Regions from separate parts of the Nocardioides sp. Z38_18 genome, predicted to be linked through region 3. Evidence: predicted binding sites of a transcription regulator. Region 3 holds the regulator's gene; each other region holds the start of a gene.
What was found. The regulator LexA, encoded in region 3, represses DNA repair genes until DNA is damaged. The targets are predictions, from matches to a motif close to TCGAACANNTGTTCGA.
Positions count from the first base shown of each region.

Region 1: a site for LexA is predicted at 1,302-1,317, ahead of AC4BGC_RS04630 (DUF6504 family protein). Genes of this name have one in related genera too.
Region 2: a site for LexA is predicted at 2,328-2,343, ahead of AC4BGC_RS14650 (DUF222 domain-containing protein). Genes of this name have one in related genera too.

Region 1 covers NZ_JBZAJE010000001.1:978,483-982,862, forward strand. The annotation lists gene AC4BGC_RS04615 (phytoene desaturase family protein) at 1-286, opposite strand, end outside; gene AC4BGC_RS04620 (ArsC/Spx/MgsR family protein) at 309-668, opposite strand; gene AC4BGC_RS04625 (YbaK/EbsC family protein) at 668-1,213, opposite strand; gene AC4BGC_RS04630 (DUF6504 family protein) at 1,408-1,803, shown strand; gene AC4BGC_RS04635 (SAV_6107 family HEPN domain-containing protein) at 1,832-2,314, shown strand; gene AC4BGC_RS04640 (DNA polymerase III subunit alpha) at 2,324-4,380, shown strand, end outside.
Region 2 covers NZ_JBZAJE010000002.1:720,121-724,500, reverse strand. The annotation lists gene AC4BGC_RS14660 (MFS transporter) at 1-871, opposite strand, end outside; gene AC4BGC_RS14655 (HNH endonuclease signature motif containing protein) at 948-1,490, opposite strand; gene AC4BGC_RS14650 (DUF222 domain-containing protein) at 1,373-2,200, opposite strand; gene AC4BGC_RS14645 (DoxX family protein) at 2,403-2,786, opposite strand; gene sigJ (RNA polymerase sigma factor SigJ) at 2,954-3,832, shown strand; gene AC4BGC_RS14635 (hypothetical protein) at 3,829-4,179, shown strand; gene AC4BGC_RS14630 (DUF3253 domain-containing protein) at 4,236-4,380, opposite strand, start outside.
Region 3 covers NZ_JBZAJE010000001.1:772,613-776,992, reverse strand. The annotation lists gene AC4BGC_RS03730 (LysM peptidoglycan-binding domain-containing protein) at 342-902, opposite strand; gene lexA (transcriptional repressor LexA) at 1,196-2,002, shown strand; gene AC4BGC_RS03720 (hypothetical protein) at 2,047-4,197, shown strand; gene AC4BGC_RS03715 (ATP-dependent DNA helicase) at 4,234-4,380, opposite strand, start outside.

The DNA of each region.
Region 1 (4,380 bases), 210 kb from region 3:
CGTCGTCGTCGTCGAACATGTGCCGGGCCACCGGCTCGACGGGGACGAGCTCGATCTCCTTCTCCAGCGCCCGACCCGACTTGCGGAACAGGTCGCGCAGCACGGCCGGCAGCAGCGTGTGCGTGGGCCCGGAGTCCCAGCGGAACCCGTCCTGCTCGACGTAGCCCAGGGCGCCGCCGAGCTTGCCGGAGGCCTCGACCAGGGTGACCTGGTGGCCGATCTTGGCCAGTCGTGCGGCGCTCGCCATCCCGCCGAACCCGCCTCCGACCACCACGACTGCTGACATGGCGGTCACCCTACGGGCCGGGTCAGCCCCCGGCGCGCCGGACGACCTCGGCCAGGGTCTCGGTGTCCCGGGCGACCACCGTCGTCCCGTCGTCGAGGGTGATGATCGGGCGCTGGATCGTGCGTGGGTTCGCCACCATCGCCGCGATCCAGTCGTCGCGGTGGGAGGCGTCGCGGGGGAGGTCGATGCCGGCCTCCTTGGTCTCCTTGGGCCGGGCGAGGTCCCAGGGCTCCAGTCCCATCCGGGACAGCACGTCGGCGAGCTCGGCCGGGGTCGGCAGGTCCTCGAGGTAGCGCCGCTCGGTGTAGTCCAGTCCGGCCGTGTCCAGCTCGGACTTGGCGACCCGGCACTTGGTGCAGGCCGGGTTGATCCAGATCTCCATCACTCCACCTCCAGCTCGTCGGCACCGGTCAGCTGCTGCAGCTCCTCGAAGGTGGTGGAGAACACCGCGGCGGGGTGGCCCGCGGCCGCCCAGATCTCCTCGTGCCGGCGCAGCCAGGGGTCGAGGTAGGTGCGCACCGGCGCGGGATGGTCGAAGGGGGAGACGCCGCCGATGACCTGGCCGGTGTGCCGGCGGACGAAGTCGGGCTTGGCACGCCGCAGCGCGGGCAGGCCGAGCTCGGCGGCGACCTTGTCGGTGTCGACGCGGTGCGCCCCGCTGGTCAGGAGCAGCAGCGGCTCGTCCTCGCCCTCAGCGCCGTCAGGCACCGCGAACAGCAGGCTGTTGGCGATCGCCCCGACCTCGCAGCCGAGGGCGTCGGCGGCGAGCTGGGCGGTGTGCACGGAGTCGGGGAGCACGACGATCCGCCCGCGCCCGCCGCGGCGGGCGAGCTCGGCGCGGAACCTGGTGATGGCGGCGTGCTCGCCCACGGGCCGGCCCTGTTCGCCGGGGATCTCGGCCGGGAGCTCGACTGGTCGTTCGGTCATGGGGGCAACGTACCGGCCCGGTCGTGGGGCGCCGCCACGGATCGGCTCTTGACGGGTTGTCGGAGGGGAGGTGTACCTTTGGACTTGTTCGAACATCTGTTCGAACAAGTCCTGGCGGAGGGTGACCTCGACCCCCATCCTCCGCCAGGGCACTGACAGCGGGTCGAACAGCTGCGGACAGTGAGGAGCAGACGGTGCGGCGTTACGACGACCCGGTTGAGGTGCACAAGGGCGCAGACGAGGACCCCGACCAGTTCCTGTGGCGGGGGCGGCTGTGGCAAGTGCGCGAGGTGGTGGCGCACTGGGTGGAGACCGGTGCCTGGTGGGCCAGCCGCCCGGCGACCTCCGGCCCGACTTCTGGCCCGACTTCCGGCCCGACTTCTGGCCCGACTTCTGGCCCGACTTCTGGGGCACTCGACACCGACCTCCTCCGGGAGCGCGAGGTGTGGCGGGTGGCAGCAGCCAGGGGGAGGGTCGCCGCCCAGCACTCACCCGGACAGCCTCCTGGGCAGGACCCCGGCTTCGGCGTCTTCGACCTGGTCTTCAGCTGGTCCGAGGGCAGCTGGCAGCTCGTCCGGGCCATGGACTGACGGATCGACGGATCGAGAGGACAACGAGATGACCCAGCAGATGACCGCTCCGAGAGCCACCCCGGCAACCCACCCCGCAGCCCACCCAGGGCACGCGGCGCCGCCCCACTTCCTGAGCGCCGCCACGCACTCCTACCTGGAGCGGGCAGCGGAGTCGCTGCGCGAGGCGATCGCCAGCACCGACGTGCCGGAGCGCTACGCCCTGGCCCACGTCTCCGCGCTGCGTGCCACCGCCGCCCTCCTGGCCGCCCGCGCCCAGCCCGCGATCTCGTCGCGGCGACGCCCGCAGAAGAACGCGTGGGTCCTGCTCGCGGAGGTTGCTCCCGAGCTCGCCGAGTGGGCCGCCTTCTTCGCCGCGGGTGCCGGCAAGCGCGCCGCTGCCGAAGCCGGCTCGCGCCGGGCGGTCACCGAGCGTGAGGCCGACGACCTGGTCCGTGACGCCGACCGGTTCCTGGCCCTGGTGGAGACCTCGCTGGGACTGACCGAGCACGCCCCGATCCGGGTCGCCTGAGAGCGCTTCGTGGCTGATCCCTTCGTTCACCTCCACGTCGCCTCGGGCTACTCCCTGCAGTACGGCGCCTCGCACCCCCACGTCCTGGTGGAACGGGCGGCCGAGCAGGAGATGGACACGCTCGCGCTGACCGACCGCGACGGCACCTACGGCGCGGTCCGGTTCGTCAAGGCCGCGGTCGCGGCGGGGATCCGGCCGGTCCTCGGCGTCGACCTGGCCTTCTCCCCGAGCACACCTGACCCGACCGGCAGGCCGGCCCCGGCCCGGATCCCCACCCGGACCCCGACCCGCGGTGGTGCGTTCCGCGACGCCCGGCTGCCCCGGGTCACCTTCCTGGCCGGTGGCAGGAGCGGCTGGGCGGCGCTGTGCCGGCTGGTCTCGGCGACCCACCAGTCAGGTGAGCGCGGGACCCCGGTGTGCACCCCCGAGCTGGTGGCCGAGCACGTCGCAGGTCGTGACGTGCGGGTGCTGCTCGGACCGGCCTCGGAGCTGGGGCGGGCGGCCACGCTGCGTCGCGACGACCTCGGCAGTGCCGTGCTGCGCCACTGGCTCGACCTGGTCGGCACCGAGCAGGTCGTGGTCGAGGTCGTCTCCCACCGGATCCAGGGGTCCGGTCCCGGCTCCTCCCCGCACGCCGCCCGGATGGCCGGCCTGGCCGGCGCGGCCCGGGTCCCGGCCGTGCTCTCCAACGCGGTCCGCTACGCCGATCGGCTCGACGCCCCCACGATCGACGTGCTCGACGCCGCGCGCCGGCTGGTGCCGATGGACGTCCGTCATCTCGACCGCGCCAACGCCGAGGGCTTCTTGAAGTCGGGCAAGCAGATGCACGAGGTGGCCGAGGAGATCTGCCGCTTCGCCGGGCTGGGGGAGCACGGCTCCCGCGGCGCCACCGAGCTGCTCGCCCGGACCCGCGCGCTCGCCGACCAGTGCGTGCTCGACCCGCGCGACGACCTCGGGATCGGGGAGGTGCACTTCCCCGAGTTCGAGGTCGCCGCAGGCAGCGGCGGTGGCAGTGGTGGCGCGGCTTCCGTCGACCTCGAGCTGCGGGCCCGGTGCGAGGCCGCGGTCGGGTGGCGCTACGGCTCGGCACCGCGGCAGCGGATCTGGAAGCGGCTCGACGACGAGCTGCAGACGATCGGCCAGCTGGGCTTCGCGTCGTACTTCCTCACCGTCGGGGACGTGACCACGATGATCCGCGAGCTCGGCATCCGGAGCGCGGCGCGCGGCTCGGGCGCGGGCAGCCTGGTCAACTACCTGCTCGGCATCTCCGGGGTGGACCCGATCCGGCACGGCCTGCTGATGGAGCGGTTCCTCTCCCCGCTGCGCCGCTCGCTGCCCGACATCGACATCGACGTGGAGTCGGCCCGCCGGCTCGAGGTCTATGACGCGATCCTCGAGCGCTTCGGCACCGACCGGTGCGCGACCGTCTCGATGATGGACACCTACAAGGTGCGGCACGCGATCCGCGACGTGGGGGCGGCGCTGGGCATGCCGATGGGGGAGATCGACGCCATCGCCAAGGCGTTCCCGCACATCCGCGCACGTGACGCGCGGATGGCGCTGCGCGACCTGCCCGAGCTGCGCTCCACCGGGATGGCGCGGGAGGCGGCGGCCGGGGAGTGGGGCACCTTCGACATGTTCTTCCGGCTGGTGGAGAGCCTCGACGGGCTGCCCCGGCACATCGCGATGCACCCGTGCGGGGTGCTGCTCTCCGACCGCACCCTGCTGGACCGCACCCCGGTGGAGCAGAGCTCCCTGGGCTACCCGATGAGCCAGTTCGACAAGGAGGACGTCGAGGACCTCGGGCTGCTCAAGCTCGACGTGCTCGGCATCCGGATGCAGTCGGCGATGGCGCACGCGGTGGGAGAGATCGAGCGGACCTCGGGCCGCGCCATCGATCTCGACGACGAGGTGCAGGTGCCCTTCGACGACCCCACCACCTACTCGCTGATCTCCTCGGCCAAGACCCTGGGCGTCTTCCAGATCGAGTCGCCCGGGCAGCGCGAGCTGGTCGGCAAGTCCGGGATCGAGAAGTTCTCCGACATCATCGCCGACATCTCGCTGTT
Region 2 (4,380 bases), on a different contig from region 3:
GCCGGGTGGTGAGCAGTCCCGCGATCCCGGCGCCGACCCCCATGGCGGCGTACACGGGGCCGGTGAGCTCGTCGGTGCCCGCAGCCGCCATCCGCGCCGCGACGCCGGTCTGGGTCGCGCCGAAGACCAGTCCGACGCCGGCCATCGCGACCAGGAGGCTGCCGACGTGGGCGAGGGGAAGTGCCCCACGCTCGCGGTGACCGGTGGAGCGGCCGGCACCGTGGCCGGGCAGCGCGGTGTGGTGCAGCGCGAATCCGGTCTGGGTCACCACGGCCAGCGCCAGGGCCAGCACCAGCCCGAGTGTGGGTGAGGCGAGGCCGGCGACGGTGCTCACCAGGACCGGTCCGACCACGAACCCGCACTCGTCGAGGGCGCCCTCCCAGGCCATCGCCGTGGAGGTGAACGAGCGACGGTCGGCGCGCGAGCGGCCCAGTGCGGCCCACCGGCTGCGGGCCATCGCGCCCGCCTGCGGGTTGGACATCCCGATCAGCGCGGCCAGCCCCATCGTCACCGGCAGCACGTCCCGGGGGGCGAGCAGCAGGAAGGCGCCCAGCGCGAGGACCTGCACCACCGTGGCCAGCACGCCGACGACCCGCTGGCCGAACCGGTCGGCGAAGACGCCGACGAAGGCGCCGCCCAGGCCCCCGCCCACACTGAGCGCAGCGACTGCGAGCCCACCTGTCGCGAAGGACCCGCTGCGGTCCGCCACGTAGAGCAGGATCCCGAGCGGCAGCATCGCCGTCGGCAGCCGGACCGCGGCGTCGAGCACCACGTAGTACGGCTCCACCTGGCGCAGCAGCGTGGGGAAGGAGGTGCGCGTCGACGTGGCAGGACGGACGGCAGTGGGGACAGGGGTGACAGGGGTGGACATCGGTTTCTCCGGGTGCGCTCAACGACGTGCTCGCCACCCCACCACTGACGCGCTGTACCCCTGTGCAGCCGCCAGTTTACGACCCTCGTGTTCGCCTGCCGAATCGGATGTCGCCGTTGGGTAGCCGGCTGGCGTCGTAGCCGTCGTCGTGGGCGCGGTGGTGGTGCCAGGAACACAGCAGGACCCCGTCCTTGAGATCGGTGAGGCCGCCTCTGGCCCAGGGTCTGCCCCAGTGGTGTGCCTCGCACCAGGCGGCGGGGATGGTGCACCCTTCGGCGCGGCACTCACGGTCGCGGATGATCATCGCCTTGCGCTGTGCGGGCTTGAACAGCCGCGAGGACCGGCCGAGGTCGAGCACCTCGGAGTTCGTGCCGAGCACGGCGGGGACGATCTTGCCGGTGCAGGCCAGGCGCCGGACCTCCCCGGCGGTGAGCCGGTCGGTGGGTCCGAGCTCGCCGACGCCGAGGTCACGGCGCAGGTCCGCCAGCGGGATCGTGACGATCACCGTGGTGGCGTCGCCACCGTGGACCGGCAGCCGCTTCGGGTCGACCGCCTCCAGCAGCGCGCAGAACGCCTGACCGCGGCGTACGTCGGCCGGGACCCGGTCCCCCTCGCCCACGCCGACCTGGCGAGGTGAGGGAATGCCTCCAGGTAGGTGTGCAGCCGGGCAGCGACGCTGTCGGGGACGTGGATCGTGATCCGGGTGCTGCCGTCGCCCAGTCGGGTGGTCGCCAGCGAGGTGCGGCGCCAGGCGCGGGACTCCTCGGCGGCGAGCGCCTTGGCCTCCTGCTCCTCCGCAACCTCGGGTGCCACGTGGTCCAGGATCCGCCGGCCCAGGTGCCGCAGCTCGCGTGGCCCGAAGTACGCCGCCTGCGCGACCAGGTGGGTCTCGGCGGCGGCCATGATCTCGGTGCCGAGCTCGTTGGCGGGCAGCTCGTCCAGCGCGTGCGCGATCACCCGCGCCTGTGCGACGTTCACCTCGCCCGAAGCGAAGGCGGTTCCCAGGTGCTGCCAGCGGCGGTCCAGGGCCAGGCCCAGTGCCAGGTCACGCCGATTGGTCCCGGCATCTGAACGCGTGTGGTGGGTGACCAGCGCGGCCGTGTCCCGGGCGCCCTCGACCACTGCGAGGTCGTCGGAGGCGGCCAGCACCCGCATCCGCAGGGAAGCGAGCTGTGCCTCCACCCGGGTCAGCTGCACCAACGCAGCCCGCTTCTCGGCGGGAGCCAAGAACTCCACCGCCACATCGGCAGCGGACTTCAACGCCCCTTCCACGGTGTCCGCGCAGGCCAGCACCGGGTGCAGCGCGGGCCGATCGAACGTCGAGCTCATCTGAGCACCTCCCGCACCGACTCGTGACCATGACTGACTGGTCTCACACGTCGATGCAGCACGCCCGTGAGCAGGCGGACCTCCGCTACGGGAGAGTCCGGGCCGATCCCTCAGCATCACTATTGGATCGAACCTGTGTTCGATTCTATAGTTTCCGAGAGGCGGGCGCAAGAGGGAGGATTCAACTGGCTCTCAAATCGGGTCAGTCGACGAAGGCGCAGGGACCCAGTCGGCCGTAGGCCACGACGGCCGCGGACGCCAGCAGCATCGCGTTCACGATGATCGGCTGCACCTCGTACCGGCGCGCATGGGTGAATGCGGCGCCGATCATCAGGAGCACCAGGCCGATGGCGGCCGTTGCGACGAGGAATGTCGCGACACCGACGATGTCGGGAAGCACGAGGCCGACCGCGGCGAGGACTTCGAGAAGGCCGATGACCTTGATCGCGCCGGGGCTGAAGCCCTCGAGCGCCGCCCCGGCGCTGGAGGCGACCAGCTTGTCCTTGGGTTGCACGAGCTTGGCTGCGCCGCTGGCGCAGAAGATGGCCGCCAGCAGTCCGGCGATGATCCACAGAGTTGTGTGCATGTGTGTCCGACGGAGCCGGCCGTGCCGGTGTGAGGTCGGCCTGTGACCTCACACGACACCGGTCGGCTTCGTCGTAGGGGAATGACGCCGAACCGAGGGACACTTCGTCCCATGAGTGCCCGCCCCACCTCGTCCCTGAGAGGGGCGATCCCGACCTGGCCGCTGTCATGGCCGAGCGCGGGCACCTGCGAAACCTCGCCTACCGCCTGTTGGGGTCGTTGGTCGAGGCCGAGGACGTTGTCCAGGAGACCTATGTCCGGTGGTACGCCATGCCTGAGGAGCAGCGAACGGCCGTCCGGGTCCCGGGTGCGTGGTTGACCACGGTCGCCGGGCGTATCTGTCTCGACCTGCTGGGATCGGCTCGCCTCCGACGCGAACGGTACGTCGGCGAGTGGGTACCGGAGCCGCTGCCGGCGCGAACGATGTGGGCGGAGGACGGCAGCACCCCCCTCGACCCGGTGGACCAGATCACTCTGGACGAGTCGGTCCACATGGCATTCCTGGTTCTGCTGGAGACCATGACTCCGGCCGAACGGGTTGCGTTCGTCCTGCACGATGTCTTCGGCTACCCGTTCCCGGAGATCGCGGAGATCGTCGGCCGCAGCCCTGCGGCCACCCGGCAACTGGCGTCCTCGGCCCGCCGTCGAATCGCCGGGTCGCCCCCACCAGTCACGTCCACGACTCAGCGCACGGCGGTCGTGCGCCGCTTCAAGCAGGCGTGGGAGGCCCGTGACATCGAAGCGTTGGTCGGTCTGCTCGACCCTGCGGCCGTCGCTGTCGGCGACGGTGGCGGGCGGGTCAGCGCGGAGCGGCGGCCGGTGCGTGGCGCCTTGAGGATCGCGGAGTTCCTTGTCGGCCGCGCCACCGCGCTGGCCGGGGTGACGATGACGGAGAGCCTGGTCAACGGGCAGCCGGGTCTCATCGCCCGGGCGGGCGACGTCACCGTCGCAGTGATGGCCTTCGAGGTCGCCGAGGACCGCATCGTTCGCATGTGGTCGGTGCTCAACCCGGAGAAGCTGGTCGCCTGGACGAAGGAGGATGCGTGAGGAGGCGCACCACCCTGGTCGGTGGTCTGCTGGTGGGTGCCGTCGGGATCGCAGTCCTGTGGGCGGCCGGCGTCGAGTTCCCCGTGGCATTTCCGCCGGGGCTGGTGATCCTGCTGGCCGGCGCGGCTCTCGTCGCTGGCGTCCGGCGCCGGTGGTCCGACGGGGTCGGAGCCCTGCTGGGGCTGTTCGTGGTCGTCGGCTTCGTCCTCAGCGGCATCTATGGTGACGGCTTCGACAACCTGCTGGGCGAGAACGGCGCAGCGATCGCGATCGGCCAGGTCGTGCAGCTGGCGGGCGTGGTGACCGCCGCTGTCAGTGGCATGCTGCTGGCATTCCGGGGTGACTGAGCGCCGCACTCTTGTTCTGCTCGCGACCTCGGCTCTGCTGGTGCTCTGGCACCATCTCACTGCCAGTCCCGCAGGACGCGGCGAATCCGGATCGGCCCCGTGGCCGTGGTCAAGTCGACCACCTCCCCGCCCTGGGTGATCTCCACCTTCCCTGCGCTCACCAGGCGAGCGGCCGCGTCGCGGGCAGGTTGCATCAGGTCC
Region 3 (4,380 bases):
CTCGACCAGCTTGTGGTGACTGAGGCTTGCCTGTCGCCAGAGTGGTCTCGACTGGCCGCTCACTTCGTTCGCTGCTCGACCACCTTGTGGTGACTGAGGCTTGCCTGTCGCCTGAGTGGTCTCGACTGACCGCTCACTTCGTTCGCTGCTCGACCACCTTGTGGGCGGCTGAGCCTTGCCCGTCGCGTGAGTGGGTCTCGACTGGCCGCTCGCTTCGCTCGCTGCTCGACCACCTTGGGTGGGATGGGGGGCGGGGTGGGTCGAGCGTGTCGGCCCACCCCGCGGGTCCCCCGTGCCGGCGACCCGGGTCGAAGAGGTCGTCGGCACGTCTGGTGCCAAGGTCAGCCGCGCGGGACCGCGAGCTTCTGGCCCTCGGCGATCTGACCACCGGGGAGCGAGTTGAGCTCCTTGATCCGGTGCACCATCGTGCGGATCTCGCCGGGCTGGGCGAGGTCCGCTGCGATGTCGTAGAGAGTGTCGCCGGGGGCGACCTCGATCACCCGGACCGGCTCGGGGGTGCCTCCGGAGAGGCCCGCGGCGGCCCAGCCGCCGAAGGCGGTCATCAGGGCGAGCGCGAGGCCGAGGAAGGTGAGCACGGCGACCACGCGGCCGCGGCGGGTCAGCCGCACCCGTCGGGGGGTGGCCGGACCAGGCTGCGCAACCGGGGCGACCCGGCGCGAGGAGCGGACCCGGCGTGCCGCCGGTGCCGAACGGACCGGACGGGCCGGAACTGCCTCGAGGGCGCGCTGCCCGTAGTCGAGATCGAAGACCCGGTCGAAGTCGACCTCGACGCGGCGGTCGCGCTGCGTCGGGACCGCGGCGCGGACCAGGGCGTCGAAACGCGCGTCGACCTCGTTGGCGGAGGTGGCGTCCTGCGGGCGGTGAATGCTGAGAGTGCTCATCGGTCAACCTTTCGGGGAAGTGCCCGGCCCAGGTGGCCGAGCGGTCGGTTGGCGACCCCTGCTGTGTGTTGATCGATTTCTATCGGCAGCCACTGACAAGTTCGTTTTCCGTGGACCTGCCGGGCTGATCGAGCGTATGTTCGATCGAACACGTGTACGACGTTAGGGCACGTGTTCGAACGAAGCAAGCACCCAGTCGAACAAATGTTCGGCTGATACGACCGACAAGTAGCGCGACACGCCCTTCGAACATGTGTTTGAAGTGACGCATGTTGCTGGACTAGGTTCTCCCCATGGCGACTCGCGATCAGGACCCCCAGAAGCCCACCCGGCTCCCCCGGGCGAAGAAGACCGCCCCGAAGACCACCGCGGCCACGCTCGAGGCGGGAGCCGGCGCCAAGGTCACCGAGCTTCCGGACGCGGCTCCGGACAGCACCGGCCTGACCCCGCGGCAGCAGCGCATCCTCAACGTGCTCCGCGAGTCGATCGAGAAGCGCGGCTACCCGCCGAGCATCCGCGAGATCGGCGAGCTCGTCGGGCTCACCAGCTCCTCCAGCGTGGCCCACCAGCTGCGCGTCCTGGAGGGCAAGGGCTTCATCAAGCGCGATCCCAACCGCCCGCGCGCCCTCGAGGTGTTCATCCCCGAGCTGATGGCCGCGCGGCGTGCGATCGCCTCGGCGGACGAGGCGGGCTACGACCAGACGGGCCTGGGCGACGCCGTACCCACACCCACGATGGTGCCGCTGGTCGGCCGGATCGCCGCTGGTGGACCGATCCTCGCCGAGGAGAAGGTCGAGGAGATCTTCCCGCTGCCCAAGAGCCTCGTCGGCGACGGCACCCTGTTCCTGCTCGAGGTCTCCGGCGACTCGATGATCGACGCCGCCATCTGTCACGGCGACTACGTGGTGATCCGCCAGCAGCCCGACGCCGAGAACGGCGAGATCGTGGCCGCCATGCTCGACGGCGAGGCCACGGTGAAGACCTTCCAGCGCCGCGACGGCAAGGTCTGGCTGCTGCCGCACAACGATGCCTACGACCCGATCGACGGCACCTACGCCACCATCCTGGGGAAGGTGACCACCGTCCTGCGCCGGATGTGAGACAACTGGCCGGAATACTATTATTTCGGACATATACTGCATGAATGTCCGTACGGTCCTGGCGCGCGTGCGTCATCGCAGTGCTCGCGCTGCTGCTGGTCGCCGTACCCGCACTCCTCGCACAGGACGGGCGTTCGGGCGAGCCGTCCGCCGGCCCGCAAGCCGTCCCGCTCGCCCCGGGAGCCGGCGAAGACCCCTCGACGCCCGCGGGCGATCCCGGCAGTGCGCGTCCCACCCCGGCTGTCCAGGAACAGGCCGTGGGCAGCGCGTCCAAGCCCGACGCGTCGCTCGCGGACAACCGGACCCAGCCTGCCGCCGACCCTGAGCCCCGTGTCCTGCCCGAGCGGATGCAGGGCCGCCCCGCCGTGCGCGCGCTCGGTGGCCGGCTCCCCGCCGTCGCTGCCGGCAACGGACTCTCCCCGGCAGGCTTCGAGGAGCTGCTGGTCGAGGATGACACCGTCTGGCTGACCCCGGAGGGACGTGTCTACTTCGAGGAGGAGGCCCCCGCCGAGGTCACCACCACCTCGGGTGACGCCGCCCCGACCGTGGCCGCGGCGTACGCCGTGAGCGAGACCTTCACCCTGCACAGCCGGCCGGACGCCACCCGCAAGATCTTCCTCGACTTCGACGGGGCCACCGTCACGGGCACCGGCTGGAACACCTCCAAGGGCGGCTCGATCCCCGACGGCGTACACACCGGCTTCGACACCGACGGTTCACCGAGCACGTTCAGTGCCTCCGAGCACGGGTTCATCCAGGAGGTCTGGCGCCAGGTCGCGGAGAGCTATGCCCCGTTCGACGTGGACGTCACCACGCAGGATCTCGGCGTCGCCGCGATCACCAGGAGCTCGGCGAGCGACACCACCTACGGCACCCACGTCGTGGTGACCAGCTCCGAGGCTCCCCGGGCGTCGGTGTGCGGCGGCTGCCTCGGAGTGGCCTACCTCCGCACGTTCGACCTGATCAGGGCCACCCCCGACTACCAGCCGGCCTGGGTCTTCGCCTACAACAAGGGCTTCGACCCGATGACGGTGGCGCAGGCGGCCACCCACGAGACCGGGCACAACCTGGGACTCGAGCACGACGGCACCACGTCCACCGACTACTACGCCGGCACCCGCGCGTGGGGCCCGGTGATGGGCTCCTCGATGAACCGGGCAGTGAGCCAGTTCAGCATCGGGGAGTACGCCAGGGCCAACAACACCCAGAACGACTTCGCCGTGATGCAGTCCAACGGACTCCCGCTGCGCACCGATGACCACGGCGGGACCGTCCAGACCGCCACCGTGCTCACCGCCAGCACGTCGTACGACGTCTCCGGGGTGATCGGCACCCGCACCGACACCGATGTCTTCGCGATCACCCGCTCGTGCGTGAGCGAGCTGCGGGCCTCCGTCACCGGCATCGGCGCCCAGACCGCGCTCGACCTCAAGCTGGACCTCCTCGACGCCGACGGCCGGGTGCTGGTCAGCAACTCCCCCGTCTCCGGCTACACCGGCACCACCGTCCCGGTCTCCACCGGGATGAACGCCTCCCTCGTGCGGGAGCTGGGTCTCGGCACCTACTACCTGCGCGTCGACGGTGTCGGCAACGGCGATCCGCTCACGGGCGGCTGGTCGGACTACGGCAGCCTCGGGCAGTACCGCCTCACCGCGACCGGATGTCCCACCACCCCCACCGACCCGCTCTCGCCGTCGCCGACTCCCACTCCCAGTCCGGGGCCGTCCCCTGCCCCGGGAGCGACCCCGTCGCCCAGCGCCCCGGCGGTGCCGGCGCCCAAGCCGACCCCCGCCCCGGCACCCAAGCCCACTGCGCCGAAGCCCCCCGCCCCCAAGGCCCCGGCTCCCAAGGCCCCGGCCCCCAAGGCCCCGGCTCCCACGGTCAAGAAGCCCACCGCACCGCGCATCGGCGTAGCGGCCGCCGGCGCCCGCCGCGGACCCAAGACCGCGCTGGTCCGCTGGGGTGCCCCCGTCCGCACCGGCGGTGCCGCGATCACCCGCTACCGCGTCGCGGCGTTCCGCCTCAACGCCCGCAACCGGGTGGTGCGCACGTTCACCTCCGGCTACCAGCGGGCGAGCGCGAGGTCGCTGGTGATGCGCCTGCCGGCCGGGCGGTACGTGTTCAAGGTGATGGCCCAGAACAGGGCCGGCTCCTCGCCGTGGTCGCCGGCCTCACGCGTCGTCCGGGCCCGCTGACAGTTCCGGCAGGTCGCGGACTGCTCCGGTTTGGCCCTAGCCCTGGGCCAGCCGCTTCAGCGCCCGGCGTACGACGGCGGGGTCGTCCGTCTGCCACATCGGCGGCAGGCTGGCGCGCAGGAAGCCGCCGTAGCGAGCCGTCACCAGCCGCGGGTCCAGGCAGGCCACCACTCCCCGGTCGGT